One region of the Oceanobacillus sp. HCA-5259 genome, then DNA from elsewhere that is predicted to be linked to it. Evidence: predicted binding sites of a transcription regulator. Region 1 holds the regulator's gene; the other holds the start of a gene.

Region 1 (8,901 bases):
GTCTGTTATCGATCTTTGGCTTGTCCGTTTTTTCCTTGGAAAGTTTAATGAACTCTTTTTCTTCTTCTATTTTTTCAAGATAGTAATCATAGTCCCCTAGGTATACTTTAATCCCGTTCTTGCTCATTTTCGCGACTTGGTCTGTAATGCGATTAATGAAATAACGGTCATGGGAAACAAAGAGGATTGTACCAGGATAGTCCATTAATGCTGCTTCCAGCACTTCCTTACTGTCGATGTCCAGATGGTTTGTCGGCTCATCAAGTATAAGCAGGTTAGCCTTTTGCATCATTAGTTTTGCCAGGGCGAGCCTCGCTTTCTCTCCACCACTTAACTGATCGACCGTTTTTAAAACGTCATCTCCACTAAATAAGAAATTGCCTAGTACCGTGCGGATATCTTTTTCCATTACAAGCGGGTATTCATCCCATAATTCCTGCAGGACTGTTTTATTGGAGGAAAGATTCGCCTGTTCCTGATCATAGTAGCCGATTTTCACATTTGTCCCCAGTTCAAAGGACCCGTTCGTTGCCTGGAGCTTGCCGATAAGAATCTTAAGTAAACTCGTTTTACCAACCCCGTTCGGTCCAATAAGGACAACCCGTTCGCCGCGGGTGAGGCGGAGGTTTGCTTGCTTGAAGGTATATTCATCTTCATCCGGATAGCGGAGGGAAAGGTCTTCTATTTTCAAGACATCATTTCCACTTCTTCTTTCTATATCGAAAGAGAAGGACATAGAAGCCTCGTCTCCAAGCGGTCTGTTCACCCGTTCCATTCGTTCAAGCTGTTTCCGTCTGCTTTGCGCCCGTTTCGTAGTAGAGGCACGGGCGATATTACGTTGGACGAAATCTTCCATCCGTTTAATTTCTGTTTGCTGCTTTTCAAATTCTTTCCGTTCCCGTTCGTAGTCGGCTGCTTTTTGTTCGAGAAATTTACTATATGTCCCGTGATATTTCTTCGTCTCATGTCTTGAAATTTCATAGACGAGGGATACGGTTTTATCAAGGAAGTAGCGATCATGGGAAACAATGACAACTGCTCCTGGATACCCGCTTAAATAGGATTCGAGCCAGCCTAATGTTTCAATATCTAAATGGTTGGTCGGTTCATCAAGAAGCAGGAGTTGTGGCTTTTGCAGGAGCAGCTTGCCGAGAGCGAGCCTTGTTTTTTGGCCGCCACTAAGTTCACTAATCATTGTATGGTAATCATAGTCCTGGAAATTGAGTCCATTCAATACTGCCTTAATCTCAGCTTCATACGTATAGCCGCCACCGGTCTCGTAAGCGTGCTGCAGGCGATCATACTCTGATAGTAAACTTTGATATTCATCATTTGAAAGCTTCTCAGTATCTTGCAATTTCTCTTCTATCTTCCGTAAATTCTCTTCTTGTTGTTTTAAATGGTCGAATACGGTGACAAGCTCATTCCAGATTGTCTTGCCGGATTTTAATTCCATATGTTGTGAAAGGTAGCCGATAGTAAGTTCTTTCGGCTTAATAAGTTCCCCGGTATCATAAGAAAGTTCGCCGGCCATTATTTTTAATAAAGTAGATTTCCCAGCCCCGTTTCTCCCAACAATTGCTATTCGATCAAGATCTTTAATTTCAAGTTTTACATTTGATAAAATGGTTTCCGAACCAAAGGATTTCGAAAGTCCATTCATTTGCATTAAAATCATACATTCACCCCATTATATGTATTGTAACGCAAAAAGCAGAAGAAGGAAATTATATGTGAAAATAATCACGACATTTCGCTCGTTTTCTGGTAGAATAGACATAAGTATAACTATTATTATCGTTATTAATGAAATGAGGAACAGATATGAGACAAAACAAAATACCACAAGCAACAGCAAAGCGGCTTCCGTTATATTATCGCTATTTAAATAATCTGAATCGACAAGGGAAAAAACGGGTTTCTTCAAAGGAACTATCAGAAGCAATCAAAGTTGACTCCGCTACAATCCGTCGTGACTTTTCATACTTCGGCGCTTTAGGAAAGAAAGGTTACGGCTATAATGTCGAATACTTGCTCGGATTTTTCCGCAGTACACTCGACCAACATGAAACGACAGAGGTTGCTTTAATCGGTGTCGGTAATCTAGGTACCGCCTTTTTAAATTATAACTTTACGAAAAATAATAATATCCAAATCAAAATGGCCTTCGATAGTGATGAAGAGAAAATCGGTCAAATTGTCGGGGGTGTTCCAGTTTACGGGATAGATGAAATGATGGAGAGAATTGAGGGAATCTCTGTCGCGATCCTCACTGTACCTGTATCGGAAGCTGATGTTATTACAGAAAAATTAGTTAAAGCAGGGATTGAAGGAATCTTGAACTTCACACCTGTTCGTATTACAGTACCGGAAGATGTGCGCGTTCATCATATCGATTTAGCGGTTGAACTACAGGCACTTGTTTACTTTTTGAAGCATTATCCATTGCAATCAAAATAGAGCACACATAAAGTGAAACTTTATTCAGTGGGGAATTCCTTACCTCCCACTGAATGTTAGTTGAACAGAATCAGGTATTTACGGACTGTTTATCCCCTTTACATATTGGGCTTCCCTCATGTTTAGAGGTAGGGGTATTACAGACCGTTAATACGTGATAAAGAAACAAGAAAGATAGTGAAACGGGAGAAAATAGTAGGGGCGTGGGAAAACGTGTTGAATCGTAAAATATGGACAGGAGTATTGCTTTTACTCTCCTGTCTGTTTTTAGCAGCTTGCTCGAATAATACAGAGGAGAAAGAAACGGAATCAGAGCAAGAGGTTGAAGCAGGGGAGGATGTATTTTTTGCTGTCCTTGAGGATAATGTTGAAGCGTTGATGGCAAAGGACTTGGACGGTTATATGGAGACAATTCACGGGGAATCTCCTGCTTATGAATCAACAAAGGAGACGATCACTGAGTTCTTTGAGTATTCATTGGATATCGAGTTGGCAGATCTTGAGATGAAAGAACAATCTGAGGATGAAGCTGTCGTCCACTATACACAACGTACGATTGAAAAAGATTCAGGCGACTTCGAGAACAACGAAACAAGAGGAGAACATATTCTTCGTCCAGACGACGGTAAATGGAAAATTTATGAGTCGGAAATCTTCGAAGTCAATCCACTGCCTGAGGAAAGAGAAGAGGTTGAGATGACTGGAGATTATGTGGAAGTAATTTCTAGTCTTCCTACTCCTTTTGATGAGGAAGAATGGATGCTTGCCGGTTATGATGAAGCGGAAGGGGAAGCAACCGCTGAATACATTCCGGTTGCGGAAACCTTAGGGAATTACAGTGCAATCATCACCTATGATTATTATGAAGATGGTAATGAACGAAGCGGGCTTGCGAATTTCATTGATGTGCTGGAGCTAAGCTTACAAGATATGACAACAGGAGAATTTGATTTTGAACGTCTCTATGCAACGGAAAGTGAAGTCATGTACCAATTCCGTGTAGATGGGGATGCAAAAGAACCAAATCAAGAAGAAATCGGCCGCATTTTCGTTAAAGATGAGGACTTATATCTTGTACGCTATACGGTAATGGAAGAAACGATTGAAGATACGGATGAAATCATTACGATGTTAAATGAAATATAATAAAAAAGCGGGAGATGACGTTTGAATAGTCCGTCAGGATCCCGCTTTTTTTCATACCCAGCTCAACAAAATTGTCTGCAACTGTTCAAGCTGATCAATCATTTTTTGGATTTCTTCTGGTGTTAAGTTATACTGCTTATAAACAACGTAAGAGTTCATCCCTGCATGGACGATAATCGGAACGATAATCCGTTTTGTTTTTACATAAAGGAAAGCAAATACGAGTCCCATTGCTGTATACATAAGAAGATGGGAAAAGTCTACATGAAAAGCAGCAAAGACGAGTGCTGATAGTATAGCGGCGAAAAAGAAGTTCATGCGCTTATAGAGACTACCGAAAATAATCTTTCTAAAAATGATCTCTTCAAGGATTGGCGCAATAATTGCTGGAATCAAAATGAAGAGCATATTTGCCCGGGCATATTCCATAATCCCCATTGTGTTCTCCGATCCTGCTGGGATGCCGAAAATAAAGATTTCAATCATTGCTGCAATTGTTTGAGCAAAGAAGGCTAGAAACACCCCAAATATGGACCAAAGGATAACGGAAGAAACGGGGGAAGCATCCCGGTGTGCTGGCATTTTCATGTCTGGCCTCATTAGCCATAACGTAACGAGCAGTCCAGCAGTAAAACTAAAAATCGACCAATAAATCATATTTTGTGAATAACTTTCGGGGAAATATAATTCCATATACAACGCTACCGGAAGGGCGGAAAACTGCATAACCAAATACGTCACAATCACATACCAATATCTTTTCGGCAAACCCAACGACTCCTTCTATATAAAGTGAAACTTCATTCAGTGGGCGTTCTTTACCCCCTGAATGTTGGTTGAACAGAATCAGGGATTTACGGACTGTTTATCCCCCACCTTCACATATCGGGTTTCCCTCATGTTTAGAAGTGGGGCTATTACAGACCGTTAATCCGTGATAAATTCACATAAATGTATTTTAACATAAATCGGGACATGGGGTCAGAGCATTTGTCCCATTACATTCTTATCTTTACCCAATTATATGTTCAAATCCTTATTAATATCTATTTCCAGCTCCTTTTCCAGTTAAAAATAGAAAATCACAAAAATTAAACATACATCGCTTGCATTTTTTTGACTTATTACTTATTATAATAATTGGAGTTAGCACTCGAGCGAAGTGAGTGCTAACAAAAATATAAAAACTTTAGAATCAAGGAGGAGTTCTAGATGATTAAACCATTAGGAGATCGTGTTGTTATCGAACTTGTAGAGCAAGAAGAAACAACAGCAAGCGGAATTGTACTTCCAGACTCTGCACAGGAAAAACCACAAGAAGGTAATGTAGTAGCAGTAGGTTCTGGCCGTGTAACAGACAGTGGTGAAAAGATTGCACTGGAAGTGTCTGAAGGAGACCGCATTATTTTCTCTAAGTTTGCTGGAACAGAAGTGAAATACGGCGGGAAAGAATATTTGATTCTACGAGAAAGTGATATTCTAGCTGTTATTTCATAACTCAATTAACTTATACTTAAGAAACTTAAAACATATATCAATAGAGTGTTCAAAAAGGAGGATAAAAGGACCGAGGTCGGCTAAGTATGCGATTCGTTTTGCAACACCGACACTAGCACGGGACGTGGACGGTTTTAGTAGAACCTCTTTTTCTCAAAGTGTCATTTTTACCGGACTTTTTGAACAACCTTTAATAATAGAATTTAGGGAGGAAATGTAACCATGGCAAAAGATATTAAATTTAGTGAAGACGCACGTCGTGCAATAGCTCGTGGGGTAGATACATTAGCAGATGCAGTGAAAGTTACCCTTGGACCAAAAGGACGTAACGTTGTATTAGATAAGAAATTCGGTGCACCTCTAATCACGAACGACGGTGTAACAATCGCAAAAGAAATCGAACTGGAAGATGCATTCGAAAACATGGGTGCACAGCTCGTATCTGAAGTAGCATCTAAAACGAACGATGTAGCAGGGGACGGTACAACAACAGCTACAGTTCTTGCACAAGCAATGATCCGCGAAGGACTGAAAAACGTAACTTCTGGTGCAAACCCAGTAGGTATCCGCCGCGGTATTGAAAAAGCTGTTCAAGCAGCAGTAGAAGAATTAAAAAATGTTTCCAAGTCTGTAGAGAACAAAGAGTCTATCGCACAAGTTGCAGCAATTTCTGCTAACGATGAAGAAGTAGGAGAGCTAATTGCTGAATCGATGGAGCGCGTTGGGAAAGACGGCGTGATCACGATTGAAGAGTCAAGAGGTTTCAATACAGAGCTTGACGTTGTAGAAGGTATGCAATTTGACCGCGGATATGCTTCCCCGTACATGGTAACAGACCAAGATAAAATGGAAGCAGTTCTAGAAGATCCATATATCCTAATTACAGATAAGAAAATCAGTAACATCCAAGAAGTACTACCAGTTCTTGAAGAAGTTGTTCAACAAGGCAAGCCATTACTTCTTATCGCAGAAGATGTAGAAGGTGAAGCACTAGCAACATTAGTTGTGAACAAACTTCGCGGAACATTTAACGCAGTTGCGGTTAAAGCACCAGGATTCGGTGACCGTCGTAAAGCAATGCTTGAAGACATCGCTATACTAACTGGTGGTGAAGTAATTACAGAAGATTTAGGACTTGACTTGAAGAGCACTACAATCGAACAACTTGGACGCGCTGCTAAGGTTGTTGTTACAAAAGAAAACACAACAATCGTTGAAGGTTCTGGCAGCCCAGACCAAATCGCAGGCCGCGTAGCACAAATCCGTGCACAAGTAGAAGAAACTACTTCTGAATTCGATAAAGAAAAACTACAAGAGCGTCTTGCGAAATTAGCAGGCGGTGTTGCAGTAATTAAAGTAGGAGCTGCAACTGAAACAGAATTGAAAGAACGTAAACTTCGTATCGAAGACGCACTGAACTCTACACGTGCAGCAGTAGAAGAAGGAATTGTTGCTGGTGGAGGTACTGCACTTCTTGAAGTTTACAAGAAAGTTAACGAACTAGAGCTTGAAGGTGACGAAGCAACTGGTGTTAATATCGTACTTCGCGCAATCGAAGAACCAGTTCGTCAAATCGCAGACAACGCAGGTCTTGAAGGCTCCATCGTCGTTGAGCGCTTGAAAGGCGAAGAAAACGGCATCGGCTTCAACGCAGCTACAAACGACTGGGTAAACATGATTGAAGCTGGTATCGTAGACCCTGCAAAAGTTACACGTTCTGCACTACAAAACGCAGCATCTGTAGCAGCTATGTTCTTGACTACTGAAGCTGTAGTTGCTGACCAGCCAGAAGAAAACGCTGGCGGCGGAATGCCTGATATGGGCGGTATGGGTGGAATGGGCGGCATGATGTGATAGCCGTCTAACATCTTGATATATAAGGGTTTTTGAGTTAAATGAGAATGATTGGCTAACATTCGATACATTAAAGTAGTAGGCTTCTCATAAGTTGATCAAACTTTTGAGAAGCCTCTTTTTTCTATTGCTTTGTAACGCGAGATAAATATTTCTTGTTGTTACTTTCTGGAGTATGACCAAATCTATCCATAGTTTCTTCCAAGTCAATTGTGGCCATGTCAAGAAAAGAGGCATACGTATGTCTTAGTGAATGAGGAATTTTATACTCTTGTCAATCTATGCATAAAGTCATTCTATTTTAATTAATCTTCTTTTCTCTCTACGTAATGAGCTTCAATATGCACTACTTGAGAATGCTGCACCATTACAAAGATTTAGAACACTAACCCATATATATCCTGCTAATGGATAATTGAATAATAATAGATGATTGCAAAAGCGAGTAAGGGAAAAATTTGAGATTATTATTTAAAGAATGTAAGATAAAATGTCATTAAATATTAATATAAGAGAGTGTGATTAAAGTGTTAGAATTAATGACGAATCCTATGATACAAAATTTACTAACTAACTTTATTTATTCTGGTATTCAAAAAGGTGGAAAAAAGCTTATCTCAGACAATCTGAGCCAACAATTTGAAACTGCAATTCTTGATGCTTTCGATAAACTTTCTGAAAAATACCCAATTATAAGTTTTCAAAAAGAAAAAACGTACAGACAAAGTGAGAATTTAAAATATACATTAAAATATCTTCATGAAGAAGGAATATTAGAACAACATATTTATCTTGATTTTAGCAAGGAATTTAGGAAAAGCTATTTAGATATTTCAGATGAACAAGGGGATATCTACTTTGATTTGTATGATATTAATCAAGAAACCTATGAGGAAAAGTTTTCCGAAGTGGAGGAGCTGTTTAGAAAAGCGCAAGAATAAATGGTGCGCACCGCCACGAACTTCCGACGCGCAAGAAATGAATGAGAGGAAGGCCGACTAAAAACAGCCTTAGCCAACTTAGATATGCGAAGTGTCATTTTCACTGGACTTTTTAATAATCTCTAAAAAAATAACAGCAAATCCCGGGGTGGGGTTTGCAGTTTTGGATTAGATTTATTTTTTCCTTGGTACTAAATCCGCTACATAGTCAAAGTAAAAGTTCCGTTTCCCTCTTTTAATAAGGATGATCATCGTATGGATAAATAATACGGCCCAGATCATGATGAGAAATGCAAATATAATCACAGTGGTCCATACGTGATAAGGATAAAGGTTTGAATTTATATCCAACTCGATACTAGTAAATATATTTAGGATCCATGATGTTGCTAAAGGTAAATATAGCGCAAAGGATCTTTTCAGCAAGGACTGCCACGCAGGTGCTCTTCCATCGATATTCATTAGTTTAAAACGCAGTATATTTGTTCTGTTTCCATCTCGAAAGAACCTGATTGCCAAGGGTGAAAAAATAAAAGAAAGTTCTTTGGTACCTCCATTGTCGCAATTATTGGCTGTGATTATAGACTATCTGTTAATTAAGATTAGCTGGTCTCTTGCAGCTGGACTCTTTTTAACAAACGGATTTGCAGAATTTGTTTATAAATCGATTTGCTTTTTTATTCTTTTCCTTGTTGTTCCACTTCTTTGGGATGGAAAAACAATTGGAATATTACAGCAAAAACCTCATTTGAGCAATGACTTTTTTCAGTAAACCTTCAATTATTTGAAGGTTCGATACCTCATGCCACACTTAATAAAACAGATAGGTTCGGTATTTTAAAAAAAGGGTTTTTGCTGAACTGATCCATTCAATTCAATTCCTCGACCAATTATTTCGCCATGTCATTTGAACTCGCAGTTGTAACTAAAGAGGGACAATGCATACTGCCCACTCTTCTTAAATATAATGTTCTGAACGTCACTATTGTATCAAGAGCATTTT
Region 2 (8,901 bases), on a different contig from region 1:
TATGCTGGGTGGAGGGGTAAGAGAAACCGAAGATGCCGATCAGGCGCTAGCAAGTATTCAAGGTGCGGCCGGGGAAAGTAAGCAGAACGATTATTCGAAAATGGAAGCACTAGATGAACAAAGTGCACAAGATGAAAAACAAGGTAATGAGTCTGTCTATGGGGAAGAAAATACGGATGCTGTAAAGATTGTGAAGGAAGCTGAAGTGCCGAGTCCAGAAGATCAGGAGCTGTACCGGGAATATGTTGCTTCGATTGAAATGTATCAGCGCAGGCTTGCCAATACCATTCGTAAAACAATCGAGCATAAACAGACGAATCCTCGGAAAGATTTACTTATTGGTCGCTTATCGAATAAGCTGCTATCTGTAGTCCTGGAAGATAATCCGCGGATCTTTTATAAGAAAAATGAAGAATCGAATGAGTTTGATGCAGTGTTTACGTTGCTTGTTGATTGCTCAGCTTCGATGCTTGGGAAAATGGAAGAGACGAAGAAGGGAATAATTCTGTTTCATGAAGTATTGAAAGAATTGAAGATTCCTCATTCTATTATTGGTTTCTGGGAAGATGCGAATGAAGTAAGACCGGGATATTTGCCGAACTATTTCCATATAATCCATTCCCATACGGATTCATTGTACGCAAATAATGGGGCGAAAATCCTGCAATTGGAAGCGGAAGAGGATAATCGGGATGGTTTCAGTATTCGCGTGGCAGTAGAGGCGCTTGAAGCCCGGCGCGAGAAAAATAAATTCTTACTCGTATTCTCTGATGGAGAGCCTGCAGCGAGCGGCTATGACCAGAACGGAATTGTCGATACGCATGTAGCTGTATCGGAAGCTAGGAAAAAAGGAATGGATGTCATCGGAATGTTCCTCGCAGAAGGGGTAATCGAGGAAAAAGACGAATTCACGATGCAAAATATTTACGGCAAAGAACGAATCATGGTACCAACCGTCGCAGAACTACCCGAACACTTCAGCACCCTCTTGAAAAAGCTCCTACTTAAAACCATTTGAGCGGGACATTGGGGTCAGAGTAATTGTCCCACATTTTGGGACAATTACTCTGACCCCAATGTCCCACTATGTTATAATATGTAAAATAGAATGAATATTATAGAAAGAAGCGATACATATTGGCGAAGCAATCAGCTGTTAAGTTACAGACACAGAACAAAACGATGTACTCGATTTTATTTATTATTGGCCTCACTCATCTGTTGAATGATTCTTTGCAGGCTGTTATTCCGGCAATGTTTCCAATTTTAGAACGGTCACTTGGACTGACGTTCACACAGCTCGGGTTTATTACCTTTACGTTAAACATGGTCGCATCTGTCATGCAGCCGGTTGTCGGGATGTACACAGACCGGCGCCCAATGCCTTATGCCCTGCCATTAGGTTTGCTGTCAAGTATGTTCGGGATGCTTGGTCTTGCATTTGCACCGAACCTTCCTACAATTTTAATCAGTGTTGTCTTAATCGGATTAGGTTCAGCAGTCTTTCACCCAGAAGGTTCGCGCGTTGCCTATCTTGCAGCAGGGAATAAGCGGGGACTTGCACAATCAATTTATCAAGTGGGGGGAAACAGTGGACAAGCGCTTGCACCTATTATTACTGCACTTGTTCTTGTACCGATGGGGCAATTCGGTGCGATTTGGTTTGTACTTGTTGCGTTTATCGCTTCCATGTTCCTTGTCTACATATCTAGGTGGTACGCCGGCCAAATAGAAGTCGTGAAGAAAGCAACGAAAAAGGAAAAGAAATCTACAGAGACAAAACAAAAGCAAAAACTGCCGAAAGTTATTCGCAATGCCGTGATTTTACTCGTATTTGTTGTGTTCGTTCGCTCTTTGTATCATAGTGCGATTTCAAATTATTATGCCTTTTACGCGATTCAAAATTACGGTGTCTCTATCGCCGAATCACAAACCTTTATTTTTGTGTTTCTTCTAACTGGAGCGATTGGTACATTTATCGGTGGTCCTCTCGCTGACCGTTTTGGGAAAAAAGCGGTTATTATGGGTTCCTTACTTGCTCCCGTGCCGTTAACCATCATACTCCCATATGTCGGCCCGCTCGTAGCACTTATTTTGATCGGAATAATTGGAACGCTTATCCTGTCAAGTTTCTCAGTTGCCGTAGTATATGGTCAGGAAATGGTACCAGGGAAAGTTGGCACGATGTCAGGTTTAATTGTCGGTCTTGCATTTGGAATGGGAGCAGTCGGTTCTGTATTTTTCGGAAGTTTAATTGACTGGATTGGCTTAAATCCTACAATGATTATTGTGTCATTTTTGCCATTACTTGGTTTATTGACAGTAATGCTTCCGTCCGATGAGAAATTAAGAGAAATCAACCGGGAATTGGGGCACGCAGGATATGTTTCCGAGTAACAGATTGAAAAAGCGATATTTGCTGATTCTATTATTCATATTACTCGTCACGATTGTTCTTTTGTTTTTCCGCTATGGCGGGGAGTTGCTTGTAACGGAAGATGATTTGGAAGATGTTGAGCAAACAGTGTTAGTACTGTTGATGGGAAGTGTCGGCGACCGGGCCCTTGGTGCACTTGAACTTTATGAAAACGAAAAAGCGGATCAAATATGGATGGTGCAGTCTCATCTTGAGGGACGTGAATTATTAGAAGAAAAAAATATTACCATTCCAGGGGATGCTGAATTAAGTAAAAGAATTTTAACAGATTCTGGTGTTCCGGAAGAAAAGATAACGATCATCCCTGGCGATGCAGAAAGTACGAAAGATGAAGCGCTGGCAGTGAGAAAATATGTACAGAATCACACGGAAATCGATCATTTGATTTTGACGACATCCAAATTCCATTCCTACCGCGCGAAGTTAATTTTCAATAAAGCTTTGAATGATAAAGGCATTACAATCTACTCATCCCCAACACCGTACAATCCGTATCAGGCACGAGGATGGTACAAGGACCGAGAAGATATCCAACGCGTCACAACGGAATATATGAAACTAGCACATTACTTCCTATTAGAACAATTCCAAATGAAATAAAGTGGGACACGGGGTCAACCTGTCCCACTTTTTTCTGTCTATCCCATGATCTATTAATATTACTTTACATTTTTCAACAAACCTAGGTATAATCAAATGGTGTGCAGCAAGCTATCTAAAAATATTCTATTCAACAAAGTTTCTTAATATTCAATCTTGTTGAATGGATGATGAAATTTATTTTCACCGACTTGTTTAGTTTATCACAAAACAAGAGCATGGGCATACTGAAAACAGCTAAGAAGAAAGGAGAAATAAAATGGCGCAACAACAGAAGAACAAGGAATCCTATGTTGAGGTAATTGGAGATACTGTTTATGGCAAGCATCTTATTGCGACAATTAGTCTCAGTATTTCCTTAAGTTTAATTGGTTTCTTTATTGGAAAACAAATATTTCCCCATATTGCACCTGAACAAATGGTGAAGTCCTATTCTCTACTGCTCGGAATTGCGGGAAGTTTAATCGCACTTCTAATCAATACATTATTATTCAAACCAAAGCGGATACTGAATGAGACTCCAAATACGAGTGCTGAGCTTACCGCAGTGTATCAAAAACTGCAATTCGATATTGAAGAGGAACGGGAAGCGATATTGAATGATCCCGTAACAGCACAAGAAATGAAAGAGCAAGGAATCTATGACATGTTTATGGAAGAAAAGAGGGAAGAGCATTAATGAATGTATTATTACTTGCGATACTACTCGCAATTGTTGCGGGAGTCATATTTACTTTAATAGGTCTTATTTCAGGATCAGACGAAACGGCGGTTATGGTACCGGCAACGTTAATTGTCGTGTTACTTGGTGCGCCACCTGAAGCAGTGTTTGCATTCTTTATGTCGGCAGTACTTGCAAAGCACTTGACGCATGCAATTCCGACCGCATTAATGGGGGTCCCGGGAGACACGACGGCAGCTCCGATGCTTGAGCACGCGAACTTTATGCGCCGCATTGGTTTACCCCATATCGCCCTTAGAAAAATGATTTCGGGTGGAATTATTGGTGCATTCATTGCCCTTCCCATTGCATTATTATTCGCTGTATTCTTAAGTCAATTCGGGACATTTTTCCAGGATAATGCAGGTATTATATTTACTCTAGCTGCCGTATTGATCGGGTATGTTTCAAAAGGACGTTGGGTTAGTATTCTGCTCATTGTTCCCCTAGCTTTAATTATTCAAGGCTTGAATTTAGTCAGTACATCAATATTAGGGAGCGGCTTGTCCATCAGTTTCTTTCTAGGAATTGCGATTGGGCCGATGTTAACGGATATATTACTCGCGACTTCCCGTAGTGCACGCCCCAACATAGAACGGACGAAAAAGAATGAATATAAGCTTGCCCCTGAGCAGAAGTCTTGGTCCGGATATTTCCCAAACCCGTTTAAAGTATTAACGAAAAAACAGACAGCTGTGGTAGGGGGGACGTCTTTCCTTTCATCATTAACGTTTGCACTTAGCCCAGTTGGAATGACATCACTAATGGGAGAAATTGTTGGTTCGAGGGTGAAAGGGCAATATAAAAAATCGACAACTAGTCTTGCTACGATGAACGCAGTAACGGAATCGACTTATGTTGCGGAAACGCTTATCCCGCTTATTGCGTTTGGAATTCCACTTAGCCCGGTTGCGATTGGGCCGGCTCAAGCGTTATTTAACGCACCACCGGTATACACGACAGAACCGGTACATAATCTGCATACGTTGATGGTACCGATGGATTTCTTCATTTATGGTTTAATCGGATTGATTGTTGCATCCATCATTGCTTATCCATTTTCAATGAATTATGCGCGAAAAGCAACGGTGCTCGTGTTGAAACGAATTAATCAGGAAGCAATTATTGCAATGTTTATAGGGATCGTATGTCTGCTTGCATTTTACGAAGGCGGACTAGTTGCGGTATTCGTCACCTTTGCCATGGCCATGGTCGGCGGAATGCTGAACCGTTTTCTCGGAGTAGGCGTCGGAGTCCAGTTCATGGTATTTTACGGATCCAGCTGGATCATCTCAACATTACTAGGATTATAATAGAAAGCGGGACAAGGGGGTCAGAGCAAATGTCCCACCTGACTGGGACATTTGCTCTGACCCCCTGTCCCATCATTCTTGGATTCTTCGGTCTCGGACCATTGACGGTGATGGTTCTTGTCGGTGGATTCTTCGGAAACCTTGATTTACCTTATCCTCCAGAAATCATTGTACTCGCCGTCACGTCAGGAAGTGCGATTTCCATTTTACTTTCACCATTAATTATGCCCGTAATTACGTTAAGTGGGGCGAATGGTTTGAGCGGCTTTAAAAATGGAATCAGGTTTAATTGGAAATATGCGCTTGTACTTTATGTTGTGGTGCAAATTTATGTGCAACTGATGGTTTTGTGGTAGCATGCCGCGAGCTAACTTCATTAAGCCAAAGATCATGTTTTACTAGCTGATTGATTCGTTTTTTAAAAGCCCCTGCACATCTAAATTTACCATTTTGTCACAATTTCACGTATAATACAGTGCAAAATCATCGACCTATGTGATATAATGAACATGTAATTAAATGTGAGTCATTGAACAAATGAGTGGCTGATCATTATAGCTTTATTAAACAATAAGTAATGATGAACACCAATCCAGGAGGTTGATGAAAATGGCAACTGAAACAAAGGAAAAACTTCAATTTACCGGTGGAAAATGGGAAACTGAAATCGATGTGCGTGACTTTATTGTGAACAACTTTACACCCTATATGGAAGATGAAAGTTTCTTGGCAGGACCAACAAAGTCAACAGTTGAGTTATGGGATCATGTGATGGAATTAACAAGTAAAGAGCGAGAAAATGGTGGAGTATACGATATGGATACGAAAGTTGTATCCACGATAACGTCACATGGTCCAGGATATTTGGATCAATCAAAAGAAAAAGTTGTCGGTGTACAAACTGATGCTCCGTTCAAGCGATCCCTTCAGCCTTTTGGAGGAATTCGGATGGCGGTTGATGCTGCCAAAGCTTATGGATTCGAGGTGGATGAGGAAGTAAAGCATATTTTCACAGAGTATCGTAAAACGCATAACCAAGGTGTATTTGATGCATATACTCCTGAAATCCGTGCAGCAAGAAGAGCTGGTATTATTACAGGACTCCCAGATGCTTACGGGCGTGGACGGATTATAGGTGACTACCGCCGGGTTGCATTATATGGGGTCGATCGTTTAATCGAGGATAAACAAGAACAGCTTCGTTCAGTTGGTGCAAATGGCATGATGAGTGAAGAAGTCATTAGAGACCGTGAAGAAATTAATGAGCAAATACGTGCATTACATGAATTAAAGCAGCTTGCTGAAAGTTATGGCTTCGACATTTCTAAGCCGGCAACCAACGCGCAAGAGGCATTCCAATGGCTATATTTCGGTTATCTTGCAGCAATTAAGGAACAAAACGGCGCCGCTATGAGTTTAGGTAGAGTGTCGACATTTCTAGATATTTATATAAATCGTGACTTGGAAAATGGTATTTTGACAGAAGAGGAAGCACAAGAGTTAGTCGACCATTTCGTAATGAAACTGCGAATCGTCAAATTCTCAAGAACACCGGATTATAATGAACTGTTCAGTGGTGACCCGACATGGGTAACGGAATCCATCGGCGGGATTGCAAATGACGGAAGACCACTCGTTACAAAGAGTTCTTTCCGTTTCTTGCATACGTTAGATAATCTTGGACCGGCACCTGAGCCGAACTTAACCGTCCTTTGGTCCGAGCAATTACCGGAGAACTTTAAAAAATATTGTGCGAAGATGTCAATTAAATCAAGTGCAATCCAATATGAGAACGACGATATTATGCGTCCAATTTATGGCGATGACTATGGAATTGCCTGCTGTGTGTCTGCGATGGCAATTGGGAAACAAATGCAATTCTTCGGTGCCAGGGCTAACTTAGCGAAAGCACTCCTTTACGCGATAAATGGCGGAAAAGATGAAGTATCTGAAGTACAAGTTGCTCCACCATATGCCCCAATCAATACAGAGTACTTGGATTATGATGAAGTCATGGAAAAATATGATGATATGATGGAATGGCTGGCGAAGATTTATGTGAACACTTTAAATATCATCCATTTCATGCATGATAAATACAGCTATGAACGAATTGAAATGGCATTACATGATAAAGAAGTTTTACGTACAATGGCTTGCGGGATTGCAGGTCTATCCGTTGCAGCCGACTCCTTAAGTGCGATTAAACATGCAAAAGTAAAAACAATCCGCAATGAAGCAGGGCTTGTCGTCGATTATGAAATCGAAGGAGATTTCCCGAAATACGGAAATAATGACAACCGTGTGGATGATATTGCAGTTTACCTTGTAAGAACATTTATGGAAAAAATCAAGCATTATAAAACATATCGTGATGCAGTGCCAACTCAATCGGTGCTGACGATTACATCCAATGTCGTGTACGGGAAGAAAACTGGTAATACACCAGATGGCAGAAAAGCAGGAGAAGCCTTTGCGCCAGGTGCGAACCCAATGCACGGCAGAGATAAGAATGGTGCTCTAGCGTCATTACTTTCCGTTGCTAAGTTACCTTATGAAGAATCACTGGACGGCATTAGTAATACATTTTCTATCGTACCGAGAGCATTAGGTAAGGATGAAGATACTCGGGTCATGAACCTTGTCGCAATGTTGGACGGTTACGCAAATAAGGAAGGTCACCACTTGAATGTGAACGTATTTGACCGGGAAACATTGCTCGATGCGATGGAACACCCAGAGCAATATCCGCAGCTCACCATCCGAGTATCCGGTTATGCCGTTAACTTTATTAAGCTGACAAGAGAACAGCAAATTGAAGTGATTAACCGAACATTCCATGAAAGCAGATAAAAGCAAATGAGAAGGCAAGCGAAATGAAAGGGAGGTAGTAATATGCAAGGAAGAATTCATTCAGTCGAAACGTTCGGAACGGTAGATGGACCAGGACTGCGCTATATTATTTTTACACAGGGCTGTCCGCTCCGTTGCCAGTTCTGTCATAATCCCGATACATGGAAAATGAGTGATGGGAAAATGATGACAGTTCAAGAATTGGTGGATGATATTCTTGATTATCTCCCTTTTTTCCAAGCTTCTGGAGGGGGAGTTACAGTAAGCGGCGGCGAACCCTTGTTACAATGCAAATTTTTGATTCATTTATTTAAGGAATTGAAGAAATATGGAATTCATACAACAATCGATACGTCTGGTGGTTTATTCAGTTCTTCTCCACATTATTTAGAAACATTAGATGAATTACTTGAGTTGACGGATCTTGTTTTACTCGATTTAAAACAAATCAATGCGGAAAAGCATAAAAAACTGACCGGGTTATCGAATGAACATATTTTAGCCTTTGCCAATCATTTAAAGGAAAAAGATGTCCCTGTCTGGGTGAGACATGTACTCGTGCCGGAACGAAGCGATTTCGATGAAGATTTACATGCACTAAGAAATTTCATCGATACATTGCCGAATGTGGAAAAAATAGAAGTACTGCCTTATCATAAACTTGGAGTTTATAAGTATGAAGCACTTGGCATGGATTATCCATTAGAAGGAATCGAGCCACCAACAGAAGAGCGAGTACGAAATGCGGAAATGATACTAGGTTGTTAGGAGCAAAGGCGCAAGCGCCCGTTTAGCAACGTACAAACTGGAGCACTCCGGAATGAGATAAAGGAAACACAACGAACGCAGTGAGTTGATGTTGACTTATCGATTGAAGGAGTGTGAAGTTTGCTAGTTGCTGGGCGCTGGAGCCGGACGTGGCTAGCCTTGGATATCTAAGTTATCATAGCATGTTTAGTTTATAGTTTCTCATAAGT

What was found. The regulator Rex, encoded in region 1, represses fermentation and respiration genes when NADH is low (regulators of the CRP and FNR family bind a similar motif). The targets are predictions, from matches to a motif close to TTGTGAAATATTTCACAA.
Region 2: the regulator Rex is predicted to act here: its motif matches at 5,591-5,608, upstream of pflB (formate C-acetyltransferase).

The regions. Positions count from the first base shown of each region.
Region 1 covers NZ_JBBKBV010000041.1:7,530-16,430, forward strand. Annotated here, with positions in the region: gene WKU33_RS16460 (ABC-F family ATP-binding cassette domain-containing protein) at 1-1,678, opposite strand, end outside; gene WKU33_RS16465 (redox-sensing transcriptional repressor Rex) at 1,825-2,460, shown strand; gene WKU33_RS16470 (hypothetical protein) at 2,674-3,606, shown strand; gene WKU33_RS16475 (CPBP family intramembrane glutamic endopeptidase) at 3,658-4,374, opposite strand; gene groES (co-chaperone GroES) at 4,819-5,103, shown strand; gene groL (chaperonin GroEL) at 5,326-6,957, shown strand; gene WKU33_RS16490 (hypothetical protein) at 7,497-7,898, shown strand; gene WKU33_RS16495 (hypothetical protein) at 8,073-8,360, opposite strand; gene WKU33_RS16500 (hypothetical protein) at 8,455-8,670, shown strand.
Region 2 covers NZ_JBBKBV010000046.1:15,152-24,052, forward strand. Annotated here, with positions in the region: gene WKU33_RS17230 (vWA domain-containing protein) at 1-1,018, shown strand, start outside; gene WKU33_RS17235 (MFS transporter) at 1,183-2,397, shown strand; gene WKU33_RS17240 (YdcF family protein) at 2,402-3,037, shown strand; gene WKU33_RS17245 (hypothetical protein) at 3,297-3,716, shown strand; gene WKU33_RS17250 (tripartite tricarboxylate transporter permease) at 3,716-5,071, shown strand; gene WKU33_RS17255 (hypothetical protein) at 5,101-5,427, shown strand; gene pflB (formate C-acetyltransferase) at 5,681-7,924, shown strand; gene pflA (pyruvate formate-lyase-activating protein) at 7,967-8,692, shown strand.